2 regions of the Thauera aminoaromatica genome follow, and region 2 is predicted to be linked to the other one. Evidence: predicted binding sites of a transcription regulator. Region 2 holds the regulator's gene; the other holds the start of a gene.
The links. The regulator HrcA, encoded in region 2, represses chaperone genes, less so after heat shock. The targets are predictions, from matches to a motif close to TNTTAGCACTCNNNGNCNNNGAGTGCTAANA.
Positions count from the first base shown of each region.

Region 1: the regulator HrcA is predicted to act here: its motif matches at 9,636-9,666, upstream of groES (co-chaperone GroES).

Region 1 covers NC_011662.2:1,580,492-1,591,273, reverse strand. Annotated here, with positions in the region: gene TMZ1T_RS07020 (nucleotidyltransferase domain-containing protein) at 1-1,032, shown strand, start outside; gene grxD (Grx4 family monothiol glutaredoxin) at 1,080-1,409, opposite strand; gene prmC (peptide chain release factor N(5)-glutamine methyltransferase) at 1,474-2,343, opposite strand; gene prfA (peptide chain release factor 1) at 2,340-3,422, opposite strand; gene hemA (glutamyl-tRNA reductase) at 3,480-4,736, opposite strand; tRNA gene TMZ1T_RS06995 (tRNA-Phe) at 4,876-4,951, opposite strand; gene TMZ1T_RS06990 (sensor histidine kinase) at 5,019-6,518, opposite strand; gene TMZ1T_RS06985 (response regulator transcription factor) at 6,487-7,179, opposite strand; gene groL (chaperonin GroEL) at 7,528-9,177, opposite strand; gene groES (co-chaperone GroES) at 9,230-9,520, opposite strand; gene TMZ1T_RS06970 (glycoside hydrolase family 2 TIM barrel-domain containing protein) at 9,786-10,782, shown strand, end outside.
Region 2 covers NC_011662.2:1,935,917-1,946,698, reverse strand. Annotated here, with positions in the region: gene TMZ1T_RS08535 (outer membrane protein assembly factor BamE) at 1-304, opposite strand, end outside; gene fur (ferric iron uptake transcriptional regulator) at 554-994, shown strand; gene recN (DNA repair protein RecN) at 1,063-2,718, opposite strand; gene TMZ1T_RS08520 (NAD kinase) at 2,801-3,682, opposite strand; gene hrcA (heat-inducible transcriptional repressor HrcA) at 3,802-4,830, shown strand; gene hemH (ferrochelatase) at 4,882-5,979, shown strand; gene TMZ1T_RS08505 (serine/threonine protein kinase) at 6,067-7,431, opposite strand; gene TMZ1T_RS08500 (TRZ/ATZ family hydrolase) at 7,601-8,920, shown strand; gene TMZ1T_RS08495 (OmpA family protein) at 9,021-9,719, shown strand; gene ubiG (bifunctional 2-polyprenyl-6-hydroxyphenol methylase/3-demethylubiquinol 3-O-methyltransferase UbiG) at 9,827-10,531, shown strand; gene TMZ1T_RS08485 (bifunctional acetate--CoA ligase family protein/GNAT family N-acetyltransferase) at 10,673-10,782, shown strand, end outside.

The sequences.
Region 1 (10,782 bases), 360 kb from region 2:
GCGCGCTGGGATCGGGTGCTGCGGCTCGCGCGCATGACCGGCCTGCATGGCCGCCTCGCCGCCGCCAACGCGGACAATCCGACCGTGTCGGAGCGGGTCCGCCGCCATCTGCTGTCGGCGACGAGGATGGCGGACTTCAGCGCGCGCATGCTCGACGCCGAGCTGCGCGACGTGGCCCCGCTGTGCGGCGGCGATTTCCCGGTGATCGCCCTGAAGGGCGGCGCCTACGCACTGCAGGCGCTCGGCTTCGCCCGCGGCCGCTTCGTCTCCGACATCGACCTGCTGGTGCCCGCACGCGCCCTGCGCACCATGGAGGCGAGGCTGCACGCCGCGGGCTGGGAGAGCGCGGCGCTGGACCCCTACGATGAACGCTACTACCGCGACTGGAGCCACGAGACGCCCCCCCTGCGCTTCCCGGGCCATTTCCTCGAACTCGACCTGCATCACGCGATCACGCCGGTGACCGGGCGGCGCCATTTCGATCCGGCGCCGCTGTTCGACGAGAGCTTGCCGATCGCCGGCAGCCGCTTCCGCGTGCTGTCGGCGCGGGACCAGGTGCTGCATGCCTGCGTGCATTGCTTCCAGGACGGCGATCTCGCCCTGCGCGTGCGCGAGATCGCCGACATCGACGGCCTGCTGCGCAGCTTCGCCGGCACGACGGGCTTCTGGCCGGGCCTCGTCGAGCGTGCCAATGCGCTCGGGCTGGGCCGTCCGCTCTGGTATGGGCTGCATTTCGCCCGCAGCTGGATGCAGACGCCGGTCCCCCAGGAGGCCCTGAGCGCCCTTCCCGGCCCCGCCGCCGTACTCCGCCGGCCGATGGAGGCCTGCATCTCGCTCGCCCTGCTCCCGCCCGACCCCGATCGGCCACCCGGCCTGTCGGTGCGATTCGCGCGGCGGCTGGCACTCGCGCGCTATCACCTGCTGCGCATGCCCCTGCACATGCTCCTGCCCCACCTCGCGCGCAAGGCCTGGTTGCGCACACGCCGCCGCACACCCGACGGTGCGAATGAAAACGCCGGCGGCGGACCCTGAAAACGGGTCGGCAGCCGGCGTTCCACGACGAAGGTCGTCGCGCGGGATCAGTCCTCGCCGACGAGTCCGGCGTCCTTGAGCATCTGCTGCAGTTCGCCGCTGTCGTACATCTCGCGCATGATGTCGCTGCCACCGACGAATTCGCCCTTGACGTAGAGCTGCGGGATGGTGGGCCAGTTGGAGAATTCCTTGATGCCCTGACGGATCTCGGGGTCGGCAAGCACGTTGACCGCGAGCACCTCGCGCACGCCGCAGCCCTTGAGGATCTGCACCGCGGTGGAGGAGAAGCCGCACTGCGGGAACTGGGGCGTGCCCTTCATGTAGAGCACCACGCCGTTGTTGGTGACCTGATCGCGGATGACGTCCTGGATGTCCATTCTGGAAACCTGAAAAAGTTGAGTTAAACAGTCGGGAAATAATAGGCGTTGCGCGCCGCCAGCGTCAACGCGAATCGCGCGCTGCGCGCCCCAGCCAGCGCCCACCCGAGACGCGCTCGATGCCGGCGAGGTCGGCCCACGAGGCGATCGCGGCAAAGCCGGCGTCGGCGAGCAGGCCGCGCGCCGACGCCGCCTGGTCGTAGCCGTGCTCGAGGAAGAGCCAGCCGCCATCGACCAGGCGTGCCGGCGCGCCGGCGACGATCTCGGCGAGGTCGTCCAGGCCCTGCGGCCCGGCGGCGAGCGCGCCACGCGGCTCGAAGCGCACGTCGCCCTGCTCGAGGTGCGGGTCGCCCGCAGCCACGTAGGGCGGATTGGACACGATGAGCTCGAAGTGCTCGTCGCCGAGCGCGCCGAACCAGTCGCTCTGCACGAAGGACACGCTCGCGCCCAGCCTGGCGGCATTGGCCATCGCCACCCACAGCGCCTCGCGCGAGCGGTCGAGCGCGACCACCTCGGCCGCCTCGAGCTCGAGCGCCAGGGTCACCGCGAGCGCCCCGCTGCCCGTGCCGAGGTCGAGCACGCGCAGCCCGCGCCGTCCGGGAAAGTGCGCGAGCGCGAGCTCGACCAGCAGCTCGGTCTCGGGGCGCGGGATCAGCACCGCCGGGGTGACGAGGAACTCGCGCCCGTAGAACTCGCGCGTGCCGGTGAGATAGGCCACCGGCACGCCGGCGGCGCGGCGCTCGACGAGGGCGCGGTACTCGGCCCAGTCCTCCGCAGCAAGCTTCTGCTCCGGCCACGCCACCAGACGCGCGGCCGGGCACTGCAGCACGTGGCGCAGCAGCACGCGCGCGTCCATCTGGTCGATGCGCGCGCGTGCCCAGGCGAGCGCGCCGGCGATGTCGATCCCGTCGGCGGACGGCGCGGCGGGACTCATGCATCCTCCCCGAGTGCCGCGAGCAGGTCGGCCTGGTGCTCGAGGGTGAGCGCGTCGACGATCTCGTCGAGCTCGCCCTGCATCACCGCATCGAGCTTGTAGAGGGTGAGGTTGATGCGGTGGTCGGTCACCCGCCCCTGCGGGAAGTTGTAGGTGCGGATGCGCTCGGAGCGGTCGCCGCTGCCGACCAGGCTCTTGCGCTGCGCGGCCTCGGCGCTCTGTTGCGCGCGCACCCTGGCGTCGTACAGGCGCGCGGCGAGCACCGCCATGGCCTGCGCCTTGTTGCGGTGCTGCGAGCGATCGTCCTGGCACTCGACGACGATGCCGGTGGGAATGTGCGTGATGCGCACCGCGGAGTCCGTCTTGTTGATGTGCTGCCCGCCCGCGCCCGAGGCGCGGAAGGTGTCGATGCGCAGGTCGGCGGGGTTGATGTCCACCGCCTCGACCTCGTCGGCCTCGGGCAGCACGGCGACCGTGCAGGCGGAGGTGTGGATGCGCCCTTGGGTCTCGGTCACCGGGACACGCTGCACGCGGTGGCCGCCGGATTCGAACTTGAGCTTCGAATAGGCGCCGTTGCCGACCACGCGGGCGATGACCTCCTTGTAGCCGCCGAGGTCGGATTCGCTCGCCGACACGATCTCCACCTTCCAGCGCTGGCGTTCGGCGTAGCGGGTGTACATGCGCAGGAGGTCGCCGGCGAACAGCGCCGCCTCGTCGCCGCCGGTGCCGGCGCGGATCTCGAGGAACAGGTTGCGCGCGTCGTTGGGATCGCGCGGCAGCAGCGCGCGCTGCAGCTCGGCCTCCAGCGCTTCGATGCGCGCCTCGCCCTCGGCAAGCTCGAGTTCGCCGAGCTCACGCATCTCGGGGTCGGCGAGCAGCTCGCGCGCGGTCGCGCAGTCGGCCTCGGCCAGGCGATGCTCGCGGTACAGCGCCACCACCGGCTCGATCTCGGCGCGCTCGCGCGAGAGCTCGCGGAAGGCGTTCATGTCGCGCGCGCCCTCCTCGGAGGCGAGCGTGCGGTCGAGCTCTTCGAGCCGGTTTGCGAGGTGTTCGAGTTTGTCGCGGATGCTCTGCTTCATGACGGAGGAAGGAGGCGCACACGCCGCCGGCGGGCGGCGGCCTGCGGAGCCGTGCGGCTAGTGGGAATCGCGGGACAGGTTGAAGAGCTCGCGCACCACGCGGCCGGCTTCGACCTTGTGCTCGCCCTCGGCCTGGTTCAGGAAGCGGGTGGGGCCGTGCATCAGCTTGTTGGTGAGGCCGTGCGACAGCGCCTCGAGCACGCGCTGCGGGTCCTCGCCCTTGGCGAGCAGGCGCACGGCGCGCTCGAGCTCGGCCTGGCGCAGGCTCTCGGCGTGCTCGCGCAGCGAACGGATCACCGGCACCGTCTCGCGCGCCGACATCCAGTGCAGGAAGCCATCAACCCGGCTGGCGATGATCTGCTCGGCCTCGATCACCGCCTGCTGGCGCGACTCCATGCCGGCCTCCACCACCTGGGCGAGATCATCCACGGTGTACAGGAAGATGTCGTCGAGTTCGGCGATCTCGGGCTCGATGTCGCGCGGCACGGCCAGATCGACCATCACCATCGGGCGATGGCGGCGCGCCTTGACCGCGCGCTCGACCATGCCCAAGCCGACGATGGGCAGCGGCGCAGCCGTACAGGACACGACGACGTCGAAACGCGGCAGCGCCTCGCCAATCTGATCGATGCGCATGGTGGTGGCGCCGAAGCGGTCCGCCAGGGCCCTGGCACGCTCCTCGGTACGGTTAGCCACCGCCATGGATTTGGGCCGAGCGCCGCCGAAGTGGGCGGCACAGAGCTCGATCATCTCGCCCGCGCCGATGAAGAGCACGTGCTGGTCGGCAACGCGCTCGAAGATGCGCTCGGTCAGATGCACGGCCGCGGCGGCCATCGACACCGTGTTGGCGCCGATCGCGGTGGTCGAGCGCACCTCCTTGGCCACCGCGAAGGTGTTCTGGAACAGCTTGTGCAACAGCACGCCCAGGGTGCCCGCCTCTTCGGCGTAGCGCGCGGCGTCCTTGACCTGGCCGAGGATCTGCGGCTCGCCGATCACCATCGAGTCGAGCCCGCTCGCCACCCGGAAGACATGGCGGATCGCGTCGCGCTGCGGGTAGGAATACAGGTAGGGCGAGACCTCGGCGAGCGCGAGGCGGTGGAAACGAGCGAGCCAGTCGGCCGCGTGCTGGGGCTGCTCGGCGGCGAAATAGAGCTCGGTGCGGTTGCAGGTCGACAGGATCGCCGCCTCGCGCACCGAATCCGTATGGGCCAGATCGTGCAGCGCCTGCCCCATGCGCTCGGGCTGGAACGCGACGCGTTCGCGGATGACGAGCGGCGCGGTGTGGTGGTTCAAGCCGAGGGCGAAGAGTTGCATGCGGGAGGGGGGTGGGACGGAGCGAGCCGGATTATAACACCGCGCCTGCGCCCCAAAATTGAGCCGGAACAGCGACTTCTGGCCGCAAATTGACGCCGCAAAGCAAATGGGCCGACACTCGGTCGGCCCATCGGGATTCTGGTGGCCAGTCGCGGAATCGAACCACGGACACGCGGATTTTCAATCCGCTGCTCTACCAACTGAGCTAACTGGCCAACGAGGTCCGCATTATAGCCAGTCTTTTTCCTTTGTCAAAGGGTTTGGCGAAAATGCCCGAAAAGCTCAGCCCAGGGCGTCGTGATCGCCCTGCACCTGCCGCGGTGGCTGCAGGTGGCTGCGCGGGAAGACCACGCGGGCGAGCGTGCCGCGTCCGCCCGGGCCGGCGTCCAGGGTGACGGTGCCGCGGTGCAGCTCGGCAATCTCGCGCACGATCGGCAGGCCGAGGCCGGAGCCATCGACGCCGCTGCCGAGCACGCGGTAGAAGCGCTCGAAGACGCGCTCGCGGTCGGCCTCGGGGATGCCGGGACCGTTGTCCTCGACCTCGAACACCGGTGAGCCGGCGTAGCGCGTGCGCGCGGTGACGCTGCCACCGCGCGGGGTGTACTTGATCGCGTTGTCGACCAGATTCTTCAGCATCTCGCGCAGCAGCACCGGGTTGCCCTCCACGCGCAGGGCCGTGTCGCCCGCCTCGACACCGAGGTCGATCCGCTTGGCCTGCGCGCGCGGATAGAGCTCCAGCGCCACCTCGCGCACGATCGCATCGAGGTCCACCGTCTCCACCGCGTAGAGCTTCTCGAAGCTCGCCTCGGCGCGGGCGAGCGAGAGCAGCTGGTTGATCAGGTGGGCTGCGCGGTCGGTGCTCTCGGCGATGCGGGTGAGCGACTGGCGTAGCTGGTCGGGGTCGGTCTCGTGCATGGCGAGGTCGGTCTGCATCTTGAGCCCGGTCAGCGGCGTGCGCATCTGGTGCGCGGCGTCGGCGATGAAGCGCTGCTGCGCCTGCAGGTTCTCTTCCAGGCGCGCCATCATGTCGTTGTAGGCGATGATGAGCGGACGCACCTCCTCGGGCACGCTCGATGGCTCGACCGGCGACAGGTCGGTGGGGCGACGACGGCGGATCAGGCTCTGCAGCCGGTTGAGCGGCGCGATGCCGCGGCTCAGGCCCACCCACACCAGCACCACCGCGAGCGGGATGATGGCGAACTGCGGCAGCAGCACCCCGGTGACCACGCGCGAGGCGAGGTCGGTGCGCTTGTTGCGCGTCTCGGCGACCTGCACGAGCACGAAACGATCGGCCTGCGCAGGGTCGGGGCGCACGAAGCGCCAAGCGATGCGCACCTCCTCGCCCTGGATCATGGCATCGCGCAGCTGCACCTCCTCGCCGTCGACTGCGGACGAGGTCGGCATGGGCGGGATCTCGGCGTCGCCGCTGACCGTGACGCCATTGACGTCGGCCACCTGGTAGTAGACGACGTCGTCCTGGTCGGCGCGGAACAGCGCGCGCGGCGGCGCCGGAAAGCGCACCACCACCTGGCCGTCCTCGACCTCGACCAGGCGCGCGAGCGCGCGCACGCCGTCGGCGAGTGCGAGATCGTAGGGCTGGTTGGCGATGCTGTCGGCGACGTTGTGGGTGACGATGATCGAGATCGGCCACAGGAACAGCAGCGGCGCGAGCATCCAGTCGAGGATCTCGCCGAACAGCGAGTTCGGCGGCCCGGACTTGCGCGGCGCGTTTGCGCCGCGCGGCGCGCGCTCAGGCCTGGACTTTCGCCGCAGGGGCAGCATCGGGGTTTTCCAGGCAGTACCCCAGGCCGCGCACGGTCACGATGCGCACGCCGCTGTCCTCGAGCTTCTTGCGCAGGCGATGGACATAGACCTCGATCGCGTTGCTGGACACCTCCTCGCCCCAGCCGCACAGGTGGTCAACGAGCTGGTCCTTGCTGACCAGGCGGCCGACACGCAGCAGGAAGATCTCGAGCAGGCCGATCTCGCGCGCCGACAGCTCGACGAGCTGGCCGCCGATCTTGACCACGCGGTCGGCCTGGTCGTAGCTCAGCTGACCGATCTCGATGCAGCGCGGCTGGCCGGTGCCGCGGCGGGTAAGCGCACGCACGCGCGCTTCCAGTTCGGGCAGGGCGAAAGGCTTGGTGAGGTAGTCGTCGGCACCGGCATCGAGCCCGCGCACGCGGTCGTCGACGCCATCCTGCGCGGTCAGGATCAGCACCGGCTGAGCCGACTTGCGCGCGCGCAGGCGCTTGAGCACCTCGATGCCGTTCATGCGCGGCAGGCCGAGGTCGAGGATGAGCAGGTCGTAACCCTGGCCCGCGAGCGCGGCATCCGCCTCCATGCCGTCCGCCACGTGATCGACTGCACAACCACCGCGCCGCAGGGCGCGACAGATGCCGTCGGCGATCACCGGATCGTCTTCCGCCAACAGGATACGCATAGCATTCCGGCTGTAAGTTGCTTGTAAGCGGAGATTCAGAGAATGTTTCCGCTGTTCTCCTTTTGCTCGGTCTTCGGGGACGTGGCTGCTGCGCGCAGCGGCGTTCCGGGGAGCGCCCGCCCATCTGGGCCGCGGCGCTCCCCACCGACTTTTACTCCCCGAATTAAATAATTATCCCACGCTTTGCGCAGTCGCAGGCAGCCTCCCCGGCGGCTGGACGCGGGACGGCCCGCGCCGTGCCGGAACCGATGGACGCAAAAAGGCCCCGCCGAGGGCATTCCTCGACGAGGCCTTGTTCGCTTGCAGCGGGCGGGAGGTCCGGCGGACCGGACCTTCCCGGGCAGGCAGTTACATGCCCATGCCCATGCCGCCCATGCCACCCATGCCGCCCATGTCGGGCATGCCGCCCATCGGCTTGTCCTCGGCCAGCTCGCCGACCATGCAGTCGGTGGTCAGCATCAGGCCGGCGACGGACGCGGCGTTCTGCAGCGCGGTGCGGGTGACCTTGGTCGGATCCAGCACGCCCATCTCGACCATGTCGCCGTACTCGCCGGTGGCGGCGTTGAAGCCGTAGTTGCCCGAGCCCTCGACGACCTTGTTCACCACCACGCTCGGCTCGTCGCCGGCGTTGGCGACGATCTCGCGCAGGGGCTGTTCCATGGCGCGCAGCACGATCTTGATGCCGGCATCCTGGTCGTGGTTGTCGCCCTTGAGCTCGCCCAGCGCGGCGCGGGCACGCAGCAGCGCGACGCCGCCGCCGGGGACGATGCCCTCTTCCACCGCAGCGCGGGTGGCGTGCAGGGCGTCCTCGACGCGGGCCTTCTTCTCCTTCATCTCGACTTCGGTGGCGGCACCGACCTTGATCACCGCAACACCGCCGGCCAGCTTGGCCACGCGTTCCTGCAGCTTCTCGCGGTCGTAGTCGGAGCTGGCTTCCTCGATCTGCACGCGGATCTGCTTGACGCGCGCCTCGATGCGGTCGGCCTGGCCGGCGCCGTCGATGATGATGGTGTTTTCCTTGCCGACTTCGATGCGGGCAGCCTGGCCGAGGTCGTCCAGGGTGGCCTTCTCGAGGGTCAGGCCGACTTCTTCGGCGATGACCTGGCCGCCGGTCAGGATGGCGATGTCTTCCAGCATGGCCTTGCGACGGTCGCCGAAGCCCGGGGCCTTGACGGCGCAGGTCTTGAGGATGCCGCGGATGTTGTTCACCACCAGGGTGGCGAGCGCTTCGCCTTCGACGTCCTCGGCGATGATCAGCAGCGGACGGCCCGACTTGGCGACCTGCTCGAGCACCGGCAGGAGGTCGCGGATGTTGGAGATCTTCTTGTCGAAGAGCAGGACGAAGGGCTGCTCGAGGATGGCAACCTGCTTGTCCGGGTTGTTGATGAAGTAGGGCGACAGGTAACCGCGGTCGAACTGCATGCCCTCGACCACGTCGAGTTCGTTCTGCAGCGACTTGCCGTCTTCGACGGTAATCACGCCTTCCTTGCCGACCTTGTCCATCGCACGGGCGATGATGTCGCCGATGTCGCTGTCGGAGTTGGCCGAGATCGAGCCGACCTGGGCGATCTCCTTGTTGGTCGAGCAGGGCTTCGACAGCTTCTTGAGCTCGTCGATGGTGGCGACGACGGCCTTGTCGATGCCGCGCTTGAGGTCCATCGGGTTCATGCCGGCGGCGACGAACTTCATGCCTTCGCGCACGATCGACTGCGCCAGCACGGTCGCGGTGGTGGTGCCGTCACCGGCGATGTCCGAGGTCTTGGAAGCGACTTCCTTGACCATCTGCGCGCCCATGTTCTCGAACTTGTCCTTCAGCTCGATTTCCTTGGCGACGGAGACGCCGTCCTTGGTCACGGTCGGGGCGCCGAACGAGCGCTCGAGCACGACGTTGCGGCCCTTCGGGCCCAGGGTCACCTTGACCGCGTTGGCGAGGATGTTGATGCCGGCGACCATGCGCTCGCGGGCGGAATCACCAAACTTGACTTCTTTAGCTGCCATTCTTCAGAACTCCGGAATCGTTTCGATTAGGGTTGATCGGTGCGGGGGAGGCTCAGGCCTCGACCACGCCCATGATGTCTTCCTCGCGCATCACGAGGAGTTCGTCGCCTTCGACCTTCACGGTCTGGCCGGCGTACTTGCCGAACAGCACCTTGTCACCGACCTTGACGGCCATCGGACGGACCTTGCCGTCGTCGAGGATCTTGCCGTTGCCGACCGCGAGGACTTCGCCCTGATCGGGCTTCTCGCCGGCGCTGTCCGGGATCACGATGCCGCTGGCGGTCTTGCGTTCGGCTTCGAGGCGCTTGACGATCACACGATCATGCAGGGGACGAATCTTCATCGAGTTCTCTCCTAACTGAGGTTCAACTGTCTGGGTTGATGAAACACGCGGAACCAGTCCGCAGGAAAAGGATCTGCTGTGGCGATGGACGGGCTTGCACCCGTCGATCGAGGCTTGTTAGCACTCGACGCCAACGAGTGCTAATAATAGGGACGGGTCCAGAGGATTTCAAGTGCGCTTCCTGTTAACTTTTTTCTGCGCCGTGATGGCGCTCGCCGCGGCGCCCCTCCACGCCCAAAGCCAACCTCCCCCCCTCGCCGCCTCCATGGACGCACGATGGAAGGGCGCCGCCTTCGAGGGCGACCGCGCCAGCCTCGCCCGCCTCGCCGCCGCCGGCGCCAAGGTCGTGCGCGTGTACCGCCAGTCCGACGCCTGGGTGCTCGACGAGGCGCACCGCCTCGGCCTGAAGGTGGTGATGGGGCTGTGGCTGGAGCACCCGCGCCACGGTTTCGACTACGCCGACGCGCGCGCCATGCGCGCACAGGAAGACGCCCTGCTCGACTTCGTCGCCCGCCACCGCAAGCACCCTGCCCTGCTCGCCTGGGGCGTGGGCAACGAGATCGAGACCGGGGTCGCCGACCCGCTGCCGCTGTGGCGCGCGGTCGACCGGCTGGCCGCGCGCATCCGCGCGCTCGACCCCGACCACCCCACCATGATGGTGGTCGCCGACACCGGCATGGACGCCTTCCGCGCACTCGCCGGCTGCTGCCCCAACGTCGAGCTGCTCGGCATCAACGTCTACGCCGGTGCGGTGTTCGACCTGCCGCAGCGCCTGCGCGCGGCCGGCATCGCCAAGCCGGTGGTGGTCGCCGAGCTCGGCCCGCTCGGGCAGTGGCAGGCCGGGCGCAAGCCCTGGGGCGCGCCGGTCGAGCTCACCAGCACCGAGAAGGCGCGCTTCTTCACCGAGGCCCTCGCCTTCCTCGACCAGCAGGCGCAGATCCGCGGCGTCTTCCCCTTCCTGTGGGGCGCGAAGCAGGAACAGACCGCGACCTGGCACGGACTGCTGCTCGCCGACGGTAGCCCCACCGCGATGAGCGACGCTCTCGCCGCCGCCTGGGGGCGGCCGCAGCCTCGGCCCGCACCGCGCATCCGCGGCATCGGCATCGGCGCGGACGAGTTCGCCGCCGGCGCGGAGATCTCCGCCGGCATCGACGCGGTCGCCCACGACGGCAGCGCGCTCGCCGCCGAGTGGGCCGTGCACGCCGAGGCCACCGACCTGCGCAAGGGCGGCGATGCCGAGACCCCGCCCACGCGCATCGACG
Region 2 (10,782 bases):
GCACGTCGCCCGTGAAGAACAGCGAGATCACGCGCTGCTGCGCCTCGCCACTGCCCGGGCGGAAGCGATAGACGTAGTCCCAGCGGTCCTTGCGGAACATGTCGACCACCAGGGGGGAGCCGAGCACGTAGCGCACCTGGTCGCGGGTCATGCCGCGGCGAAGCTGCGCGACCATCTCCTGGTCGACGTAATTGCCTTGGCGGATGTCGATCCGGTAGGGGTCGACCAGGCCGACAACGGAGTCGAAGGAGCAGCCTGCAAGCAGGCCGGAAGAGACGATGAGCGCAGCGAGGAGGGAACGCATGGGAGAGTGGGCGCCGGGATGCGACCGGGGTCGCAGTTCTCAGTTAGGGGCAAAAAATATAACATAGCCGCGATCGACGGCGCTCGACCGCCATTGCCGGAGACTGCCCGCGGGGGCTCCTGCCTGCTGCGGCGCACACCGTAACGGGCTGGCATCGACCTCCCGCGAGTCCCTGGACAACGGTCGGCCAAACGGCCTTCGCAGGCTCCCGCAACCCGATCTCCCGCAAGTCAACCTCATCCAGAGCCCATGTCCGACAACTCCAGGAACCTGAAAAGCATCGGCCTGAAGGCGACCTACCCCCGCCTGAAGATCCTCGACCTCTTCCAGAGCTCGGAGCAGCGCCACCTGACCGCGGAGGATGTATACCGCACGTTGATGAACGAAGGCATGGACATCGGCTTGGCCACGGTCTACCGCGTACTGACGCAGTTCGAGCAGGCCGGACTGCTCGAGCGCCACTACTTCGAGTCGGGCAAGGCGGTGTTCGAACTCGCCGAAGGCGGCCATCACGACCATCTGGTGTGCATGCAGTGCGGCAAGGTCGAGGAGTTCTTCGACGCCGAGATCGAACGTCGGCAGAACCAGATCGCGCTCGAACGCGGCTTCGCGATCCGCGAGCACGCGCTCTACATCTACGCCGACTGCCAGCGCGAAAACTGCCCCAACCTCGGGCGCGAGAAGGACTGAAGCCGCGCCGGACCGAGGCATCGCGACGGATGCGCGCCAGCGCCGAGGGCGCGCGGACGACGCGGAAATCAGCGCCGGCCGAGCATCTCGGCCGCGTGTTCGCGGGTGGTCGCGGTGATATTCACGCCGCCGAGCATGCGCGCGACCTCCTCCACCCGCGCCGCGTCGTCGAGCGGCGCGACCTCGCTCAGCGTCTCGCCGCCCTGCTCGCGCTTGGCGATGCGCCACTGCCAGTCCGCGCAGGCCGCCACCTGGGGCAGGTGGGTGACGCAAAGCACCTGGCGATCCTGCCCGAGGCGGGCGAGCAGCTTGCCGACGATCTCGGCGACGCGACCGCCGATGCCCACGTCCACTTCGTCGAAGATCAGCGTGGGCACCGCGCTGTCGCGGCTGGTGATGACCTGGATGGCCAGCCCGATGCGCGACAGTTCGCCGCCGGAAGCCACCTTGGCGAGGCTGCGCAGCGGCTGGCCGGCATTCGCGGCAACACGGAACTCCACCTCCTCGACGCCTGCCGCGGAGGGTGCGCAAGGTGTGAGCGCGACCTCGAAGCGGCCACCCGCCATCGCCAGGTCCTGCATCGCGGCGGCGATCTCCTCCGACAGCCGGCGCGCGGCGGGGAGGCGCGCCGCGGTGAGCTCGGCCGCGACGGACTCGAAGGCGGCCCGCGCCGCCTGCGCCGCCGCGGCAAGGCGCGCCGGATCGGCGGTCGCTTCCAATGTGTCCAGGCGCTCGCGCCACTGCTGCGCGAGCGCGGGCAGCTCCTCGGGCTGGACGCGATACTTGCGCGCCGCCTCCATGACCGCGGCGATGCGGCGCTCGAGCTCGGCGAGACGTCCCGGATCGAGGTCGAGCCGGTCACGATAGCGGCGCAGGGCGTGCAGGGCCTCGTCGGCCTGGATGGCGGCGGCGGAGATCAGTTCGCGCACATCCGCCAGCCCGGCGTCGAAGTCGGCCAGCGCGGCGATGCGGCCGTCGAGGCGGCCCAGCACGGAGCACACCGCAAGTTCACCCTCGCCGAGCGCCACCACCGCCGCCTCCGCCCCCTCGATCAGGCTCGCGGCGTGGGCCAGGCGAGCGTGCTCGGCATTGATCTCCGCCCATTCCTCGATGTCGAAGCCGACCTGCTCGAGCTCGCGCAGCTGCCAGGCGAGCAGCTCGCGCTCGCGCGCCGAGCTCGCCGAGTCGGCCTCCGCTTCGCGCTGCAGGCGCAGCAGGCGCTGCCACTCGCGGTGGCGCGCGGCCACCTCGGCGACCAGCGCCCCCGCGCCCGCCTGGGCGTCGAGCAGGGCACGCTGCGCGTCGGTGCGCAGCAACGCGTGGTGGGCGTGCTGACCATGGATGTCGGCCAGCCACTCGCCGGCGGCGCGCAGCTGAGCGAGCGTGGCCGCCACGCCGTTGATCCACGCGCGGCTGCGGCCGCCCATATCGATCGTGCGGCGCAGGATCAGCATGCCCTCGTCGGCGGGCAGTTCCTGCTCGACGAGCCAGGCAGCGAGTCCCTCGCCGGCGGGCAGGTCGAATTCGGCGGCCACGTCGGCGCGCTCGCGGCCGCTGCGCACCATGGCTGCCTCGCCGCGCCCGCCGAGCGCGAGCCCGAGCGCATCGAGCAGGATCGACTTGCCGGCGCCGGTCTCCCCGGTCAGCGCACCGAAGCCGGCGGCGAATTCGAGGTCGAGGCGATCGACGATGACGAAGTCACGGATGGTCAGGCGGCGGAGCATGGCAGCGGCGGTCGCGGGTGGGGTTGGGACGGGACGACGGGGCCTGAGGAGTGGCGGCGCGGAGATCGGGCGGCGGGTGCGCTCACACCCTCGGCGCCGCGCTCCAGTGCAGCTTCTGGCGCAGCATCGCGAAGTAGGAATAGCCCTCGGGATGCAGCAGGCGCAAGCTGCGGCTCGAGCGTGTCATGCGCACGCAGTCGCCCGCGCGCAGGTCGAAACGGGTCTGGCCATCGAAGTGCACCCGGGCGTCGTGCGGCGGCAGCAGCACGATGTCGATGCGGCAGGAGTCGGGCAGCGTGATCGGGCGTGCGGTGAGCGCGTGCGGGCACAGCGGCACCAGCGCGATCCCGCCCACGCTCGGGTGCAGGATCGGGCCGTTGGCCGACAGCGCGTAGGCGGTCGAGCCGGTGGGGGTGGATACGATCATGCCGTCCGAGCGCTGGGTGTAGACGAACTCCTCGTCGATCGACAGCTCGAACTCGATCATGCGCCCGAGCTCGCCCTTGTTCACCACCACGTCGTTGAGGGCGAGCGTGTGGAACACGCGTGCGCCGCCGCGCAGCACCTCGACGTCGAGCATGAAACGGTCCTCGGCGGTGAAGGCGCCGTCGAGGATCTCGGCGAGGCGCTCGGTGGCCGAGCTGCGCGCGATGTCCGTGAGGAAGCCGAGGCGGCCGAGGTTGACGCCCACCAGCGGGACGCCGTGCTCGATCAGCCGGCGCGCGGTGTGCAGCATGGTGCCGTCGCCGCCGATCACCACCGCGAGGTCGGCGCTCGCGCCGATATGCTCGTAGCTTGCCACCGGGAAGTCGTGGGCGCCGCCGATGGAACTCGCGGTGCCCTGCTCGATCAACACCGCAAGGCCGCGATCGCGCAGGAAGCGGGCGATCGACAGCACCGACTCGGCCACGTCGGGGCTCTGATATTTGCCGATGAGGGCAAGCGTGCGGAATGGCGTGCTCATGGGCGCCGATTAAACCACAATCGTCCCCGCGCTTGACACCGCCGCGCCCGCGCGCGGTGGCCCGCAGTGGCCAGCGCGGGCGTGCTTCAATAGAATCGGCCTCTCGACTCCAGGCAGCCATGAATCCGCTCGACGCACGCTCCCAGATCCTCCTCAAGACCCTGATCGAACGCCACATCGCGGACGGCCAGCCGGTCGGCTCGCGCGCGCTGTCGCGCTATTCCGGTCTGGAGCTGTCGCCGGCGACGGTGCGCAACGTGATGAGCGACCTCGAGGAGATGGGCTTCATCGCCAGCCCGCACACCTCGGCAGGCCGCATCCCGACCGCGCTCGGCTATCGTTTCTTTGTCGACTCGCTGCTCACCGTGCAGCCGCTCGAGAACGCCCGCGTGCGCGCCCTCGAAGGCCAGCTGCTGCCCAACCAGCCGCAGCGCCTGATCAGCTCGGCCTCGCACCTGCTCTCCGAACTCACCCAGTTCGCCGGCGTGGTGGTGGCACCGCGCAAGGACGCGGTGCGCATCCGCCAGTTCGAGTTCATCAGCCTGGCCGAAAATCGCATCCTGCTGATCATCGTCACCACCGGCGGCGACGTGCAGAACCGCCTGCTGATCACCCGGCGCGCCTACACGCCGACCGAGCTAAACGGCGCTGCCGCCTACCTCAACGAGCACTTCGCCGGCCTGTCCTTCGAGGAGATCCGCCGCCGCCTCGGCGACGAGCTGCGCCAGCTGCGCAGCGACATGAGCGAACTGATGACCGCGACCGTCGACGCCGGCTCGGAAGCCGCCGAAGACAACGCGGCGAGCTACGTACTTTCGGGCGAAACCAAGCTGCTCGACGTCGAGGACCTGTCGAGCAACATGTCGCAGCTGCGCGAGCTCTTCAGGCTCTTCGAGCAGCGCACCGGCCTGCTCCAGCTGCTCGACCTGTCCAACCGCGCCGAGGGCGTGCAGATCTTCATCGGTGGCGAATCCGGCCTCGCCCCGCTCGACGGCTGCAGCGTGATCACCGCGCCCTACGAGGTCGACGGCCAGGTGGTCGGCTCGCTCGGTGTCATCGGCCCCACCCGCATGGCCTACGACCGCGTGATCCCGATCGTCGACATCACCGCCCGGCTGCTCTCGAACGCCCTCTCCTCCAAGCACTGATTCCGGCGTGCGCCTGCCTTGCCGTGCGCACGCCCCCACCCGAGGACCACGATGCCCCGTTACCGGCCCGAACCGATCCACCGTCACGACAGCACGCCGCGCACCGGCGTGCTGCTGGTCAACCTGGGCACCCCCGCCGCCCCCACCGCCGCCGCGCTGCGTCCCTACCTCAAGCAGTTCCTTTCCGACCCGCGCGTGGTCGAGATCCCGCGCCTGGTGTGGTGGCCGATCCTCAACGGCATCATCCTCAACACGCGGCCCAAGGCCTCGGCACAGAAATACGCCAGCATCTGGACCGACGAGGGCTCACCGCTGCTGGTGCACACCGTACGTCAGACCAAGCTGCTCGCCGGCTATCTCGCCAAGGACGGCTACGACGGGCTCGACATCGATTACGCGATGCGCTACGGCGCACCCGCGATCGGCGACACCCTGGACGCGATGCGCGCGCGCGGCTGCACCCGCATCCTGGTGGTGCCGATGTACCCGCAGTATTCCGCGAGCACCACCGCCACCGTGGTCGACGAGGTCGGCCGCAGCCTGGCGCGCTGGCGCAACCAGCCCGAGATGCGCTTCGTGCGCAATTTCCACGACGACCCTGGCTACATCGATGCGCTGGTGAAGAGCGTGCGCGAGCACTGGGCGGCCAACGGCGAGCCCGAGCGCCTGCTGCTGAGCTTCCACGGCGTGCCGCGGCGCTCGCTCGATCTCGGCGACCCCTATCACTGCGAGTGCCACAAGACCGGCCGCCTCGTCGCCGAAGGCCTCGGCGTGGCACGCGAGCGCGTACTGGTCACGTTCCAGTCGCGCTTCGGCAAGGCAGAATGGCTCAAGCCCTACACCCAGCCCACCCTGGAACAGCTCGCCGCCGAGGGCGTGCGCCGCGTCGACGTGATGTGCCCGGGCTTCGTCGCGGACTGCCTGGAGACGCTGGAGGAGATCGCGCTCGAGTGCAAGGAAGCCTTCCTGGAGAAGGGCGGCCAGGCCTTCCACTACATCCCCTGCCTGAACGAGCGCGACGCCTGGATCAAGGCGCTGGCCGCGCTGGTGCGCAAGCACCTGGGCAACTGGCTGGAGATCGCCGCGCCGGACGCCGCCGCGCGCAGCGCCGCACTCGAGCGCGCACGCACGCTCGGCGCCGGGCAGTAGCCGCGATGCCCGCCCGCACAGACTGGCCGAAACAGCCCGGCTCGGAGGGATTCAGGCGGGTGCGGGCGGACTCCACCCGCAATTCATTCAGTAGTCGACGATCTGCAGGTCGTGCACGACCGGCGCCGCGCGCACCGCACGCACCGCCGCGGGGGCGTGCTCGGCCGCCTGGCGCGACACCGCCGCAAGCCGGCGCACGGCGACGGTGCCAAGCTGGCGACGGAAGCGCTCCAGCACTTCCTCGCTCGCAAGCGCGAGCGCGGCGGGGTTGACTTCGAGATAGCTGAGCTCGTCGAGCGACACCGCGCTCAGCAGCTGCTTGTGCTCGAGCTGGTCGAGCCAGGCCTGCTCGCCGAAAACCTCGCCCGGCCCCACCTCCAGCACCCGCCGCCCGCCGATGGAGAGCTCGACCTTGCCCTCGAGCACGATCCCGAAGCGCTGATCGAGGTCGCCCTCGCGCATCAGGCCGAGGTCGCTGCCGACCTTGCGCCAGGCGCAGATCCGCATCACCTCCCACAGATCCACGTCCTCGAACTCGGTGAAGAAGGCCAGTTTGCGCAGGCGCGCGAAGCGCTCGGCGTCGTGGTGCACGTGACCTTCGTCGAGGATCTGGTAGCGGACCGCGGCGAGGTCCTTGGCGAACTCCGCGCCGTTGCGGTAGCGCGAATAGAGGTCCTTCTCGAGCGCCTTGCGGATTACCGCGTCCATCTGCTCGGGCACGTCCGGGTTGAGCTGCGAGACCGAGGGCGGATCGGCGTTGATGATCTTATAGACGAGCTGCGCCGGATTGCTCGCGCGGAAGGGCAGCCGCCCGGTCAGCATGTGGAACAGCAGCACGCCGAGCGAATACAGGTCGGTCTTCTGGTTGAGCGGATAGCCCTTGATCTGCTCCGGGCTCATGTAGGCCGGGGAGCCTACGCCCATGATGAAGGTCGAGTCGGTGTCGAGCTTCTTGTTGATGTTGAGCGCGAGGCCGAAGTCGGTGATCTTCACGTTGTCCTGCTCGTCGACCAGGATGTTCGCCGGCTTGATGTCGCGGTGCACGATGCCCTGGCGGTAAGCGTGGTCGAGCGCCATGCAGCACTTGAACACGATCCCGATCGTGCGATGGATGGGCAGCAGGTTCTGGAAGCTGCAGTAGCGCTCCAGCGAGCCGCCCGGGAAGTACTCCATCACCACGTAGGCCTCGTCGGGCTCGATCGAGGCATCGTGGATACGGATGATGTTGGGGTGGTCGAGGCGGCCCGACACCACGCGCTCGGCCTTCAGCAGCTTGATCAGGCGGCGGTTCCACTTCGCCTCGTCGCGCGCCTTGTCGTCGAAGCGCACGTGCTTGAGCGCCACCGGCTCGGGGTAGTCCGGGGTCTCGGCGAGATAGACCACCGCGGTCGCGCCGCGGCCGATCTCCTTGATGATCCTGTACTTGCCGATGCGTTCGGGAATCCGGTTCATGCTGTCTTGCAGGGCGGGGGCGCCCGCGCGGCCGGCGGGCTTCGGCGCGATTGTTGCACGATCCGGTGCCGGCGTGCGCCTCCACACCCGCAGCGACGCGCGGGATTGTCCGCCCGGGCCGCGCATGCTTGAATGAGGCTCTCCCCGCAACTGCCCGCCAGGAGCCGCCTTGAGCGAAGCCGTAGACCTGCTGATCAACGCCCGCTGGATCGTCCCCGTCGAACCGCGCGACGCTGTGCTCGCCGACCACGCGGTGGCGATCCGCGGCGGACGCATCGTCGATCTCCTCGGCCAGGACGAGGCGCGCACGCGCTACGTCGCGGACGAGGTGGTCGAGCTGCCGCGGCACCTGCTGATCCCCGGCCTGGTGAACCTGCACACCCACGCCGCGATGAGCCTGCTGCGCGGCATCGCCGACGACCTGCCGCTGATGCGCTGGCTGGAGGAGGCGATCTGGCCGGCCGAGAGCCGTCACGTTTCCGCCGCCTTCGTGCGCGACGGCACCCTGCTCGCCGCGGCCGAGATGATCCGTGGCGGCATCACCACCTGCAGCGACATGTACTTCCACCCCGAGGCGGCGGCGGAAGCCTTCGCCGCCGCGGGCATGCGCGCGGTGGTCGGCGCGGTCGTGCTGGAATTCCCCACCTCGTACGCGAGCGACCCCGAGGACTACCTGCGCAAGGGCCTGGCCGCCCGCGACCGCTGGCAGGGCCACCCGCGGCTCGGCTTCTCGATCGCCCCGCACGCGCCCTACACCGTCTCGGACGACAGCTTCCACCAGGTGCAGACCCTCGCGGACGAACTCGGCCTGCCGATCCATGTGCACATCCACGAGACCGCACAAGAGATCGCCGACTCCCTCGCCGTCCACGGCTGCCGGCCGCTCGCTCGCCTCGCGCGCCTCGGCGTGCTCGGCAGCAATCTGATCGGCGTCCATGCGGTGCATCTGGACGAGGCCGACATCGAACTGCTCGCCCGCCACGGCTGCAGCGTCGCGCACTGCCCCACCTCGAACATGAAGCTCGCCAGCGGCATCGCGCCGGTGCCGCGCCTGCTCGCCGCCGGCGTCCCGGTCGGCCTCGGCACGGACGGCGCGGCGAGCAACAACCGCCTCGACCTGCTCCAGGAGATGCGCCACGCCGCGCTGCTCGCCAAGGTCGGCAGCCTGGATGCCACCGCGGTACCGGCGCATGCCGCCTTGCGCATGGCCACGCTCGGGGGCGCGCGCGCATTGGGCATGGACGATCGCATCGGCTCGATCGAAAAAGGCAAATGCGCCGATCTTTGCGCACTCGACCTTTCCGCACCGCAATGCCGGCCCTGTTTCGATCCGGTGTCGCATCTCGTCTACGTATGCGGTCGCGAAAACGTCTCCCACGTGTGGATCGACGGCGAAACCCGCGTGGACAAAGGCGTCTCGCTGTTGCATATTAACGACACCGAATTGCTCCGGCTCGTGTCGATGTGGCAAACTAAGCTCGGTAATTGAACTGGATATACTGGTACAAACCGACACGAAGACGGCAGATTCGCCAGTCTTCATTTCGTTCAGTGGCAATTCCGGCGACTCGCCCTTCAAAGAGGAAACCATGATCAAACAATCCAAGAAGCAGATGCTCATGCTGGCCGCCATCGCCTCGATCGGCCTGTCCGCCCCGAGCGCTTTCGCTCAGGTCAGCGACGTCGTCGTCGCCGGCAAGGGTGAAATCCCCTACGTGATCGACGCGCGCAACGTCGTCGCTCGCAGCGGCACCGGCCTGTGCTGGCGCACCGGCTACTGGAGCCCCGCCGCCGCCTCGACCGCCCTCGCCGGCGACCTGCCGGTCGGCTGCGCTTGCGACAAGGACATCGTCCCCGCCGACAAGTGCACCGTGAAGGCTGCTGCCGCGGCTCCGGGTCCGAAGCCCACCGCCGACAAGGTCAAGCTGTCGGCCGACGCCCTGTTCGACTTCGACAAGGCCGTCCTGAAGGCTGAAGGCAAGGCCAAGCTCGACCAACTCGCCGCCCAGGCCAAGTCGCTCAAGCTGGAAGTGATCCTCGCCGTCGGCCACACCGACCGCCTGGGTTCCAACACCTACAACCAGCGCCTGTCCGAGCGTCGCGCCGCCGCCGTCAAGACCTACCTGGTCTCGAAGGGCGTCGATGCCAACCGCGTCTACACCGAAGGCAAGGGCGAAACCCAGCCCGTGACCGGCAACAAGTGCGACAAGGTCGGTGGCCGCGCCGCGCAGATCTCCTGCCTGCAGCCGGATCGTCGCGTCGAAGTGGAAGTCATCGGCTCCAAGTAATTCCGGAGTCGGTAACCCGAAAGCCCTGCCTCGGCGGGGCTTTTTCGTTTGTGCCGGGCGCGCGCGCACCCGGTGCCCGTGCGTGCAAGCAAGGACCCTCGAACGCCATGAACACCGTCAACGCCGATCCCGCCGAACTGCAGAAATTCAGCGACCTCGCCCACCGCTGGTGGGACCCCGCCTCCGAGTTCCGTCCGCTGCACGAGATCAACCCGCTGCGCCTGGGCTGGATCGACGGCAAGGCCGCGCTCGCCGGAAAGAAGGTGCTCGACATCGGCTGCGGCGGCGGCATCCTCGCCGAGGGCATGGCCGCGCTCGGCGCCGAGGTGACCGGCATCGACCTATCCGAGAAGGCGCTCAGCGTCGCCCGCCTGCACCTTTTCGAGAGCGGCCACAAGGTCGACTACCGCCACATGAGCGCAGAGGCACTCGCCGAGGAATCGCCCGGCCGCTTCGACGTCGTCACCTGCATGGAAATGCTCGAGCACGTCCCCGATCCGGCCAGCATCGTCACCGCTTGCGCCCGGCTGGTAAAACCCGGCGGCCACGTCTTCCTGTCCACGCTCAACCGCAATCCGAAGTCCTACCTGTTCGCGATCGTCGGCGCCGAATACCTGCTCAAGTTGCTCCCGGCCGGCACCCACGAGTACGCCCGCTTCATCAAGCCCTCCGAACTCAGCCGCCATTGCCGCAATGCGCACCTGGACGTGCAGGAGATCATCGGCCTGTCCTACAACCCGCTCGCCAAGACCTACTCGCTCGGCCGCGACACGGACGTAAACTATCTGATGCACACCGTCGCCGCCGGCTGAACCTCGTCCGGACAGCTCGAGTTCGACGCGGAGAACCGGGCGCTGGCGGGCCGCTCGACCCGGCCGCAATTCAGTTCATGCATGTGCGGCAGGCATGCATTAAACTGCAGACGAGCGATTCCCTCCCCGGGGAGCAAGGCGATGAGCTTCCGCCACCTGAAAAGCCTGTTCAATCCACGCTCGATCGCCGTGATCGGCGCGAGCGCGCGCGAGCGCCGCATGGGCAACGTGCTCATGCGCAACCTGCTTTC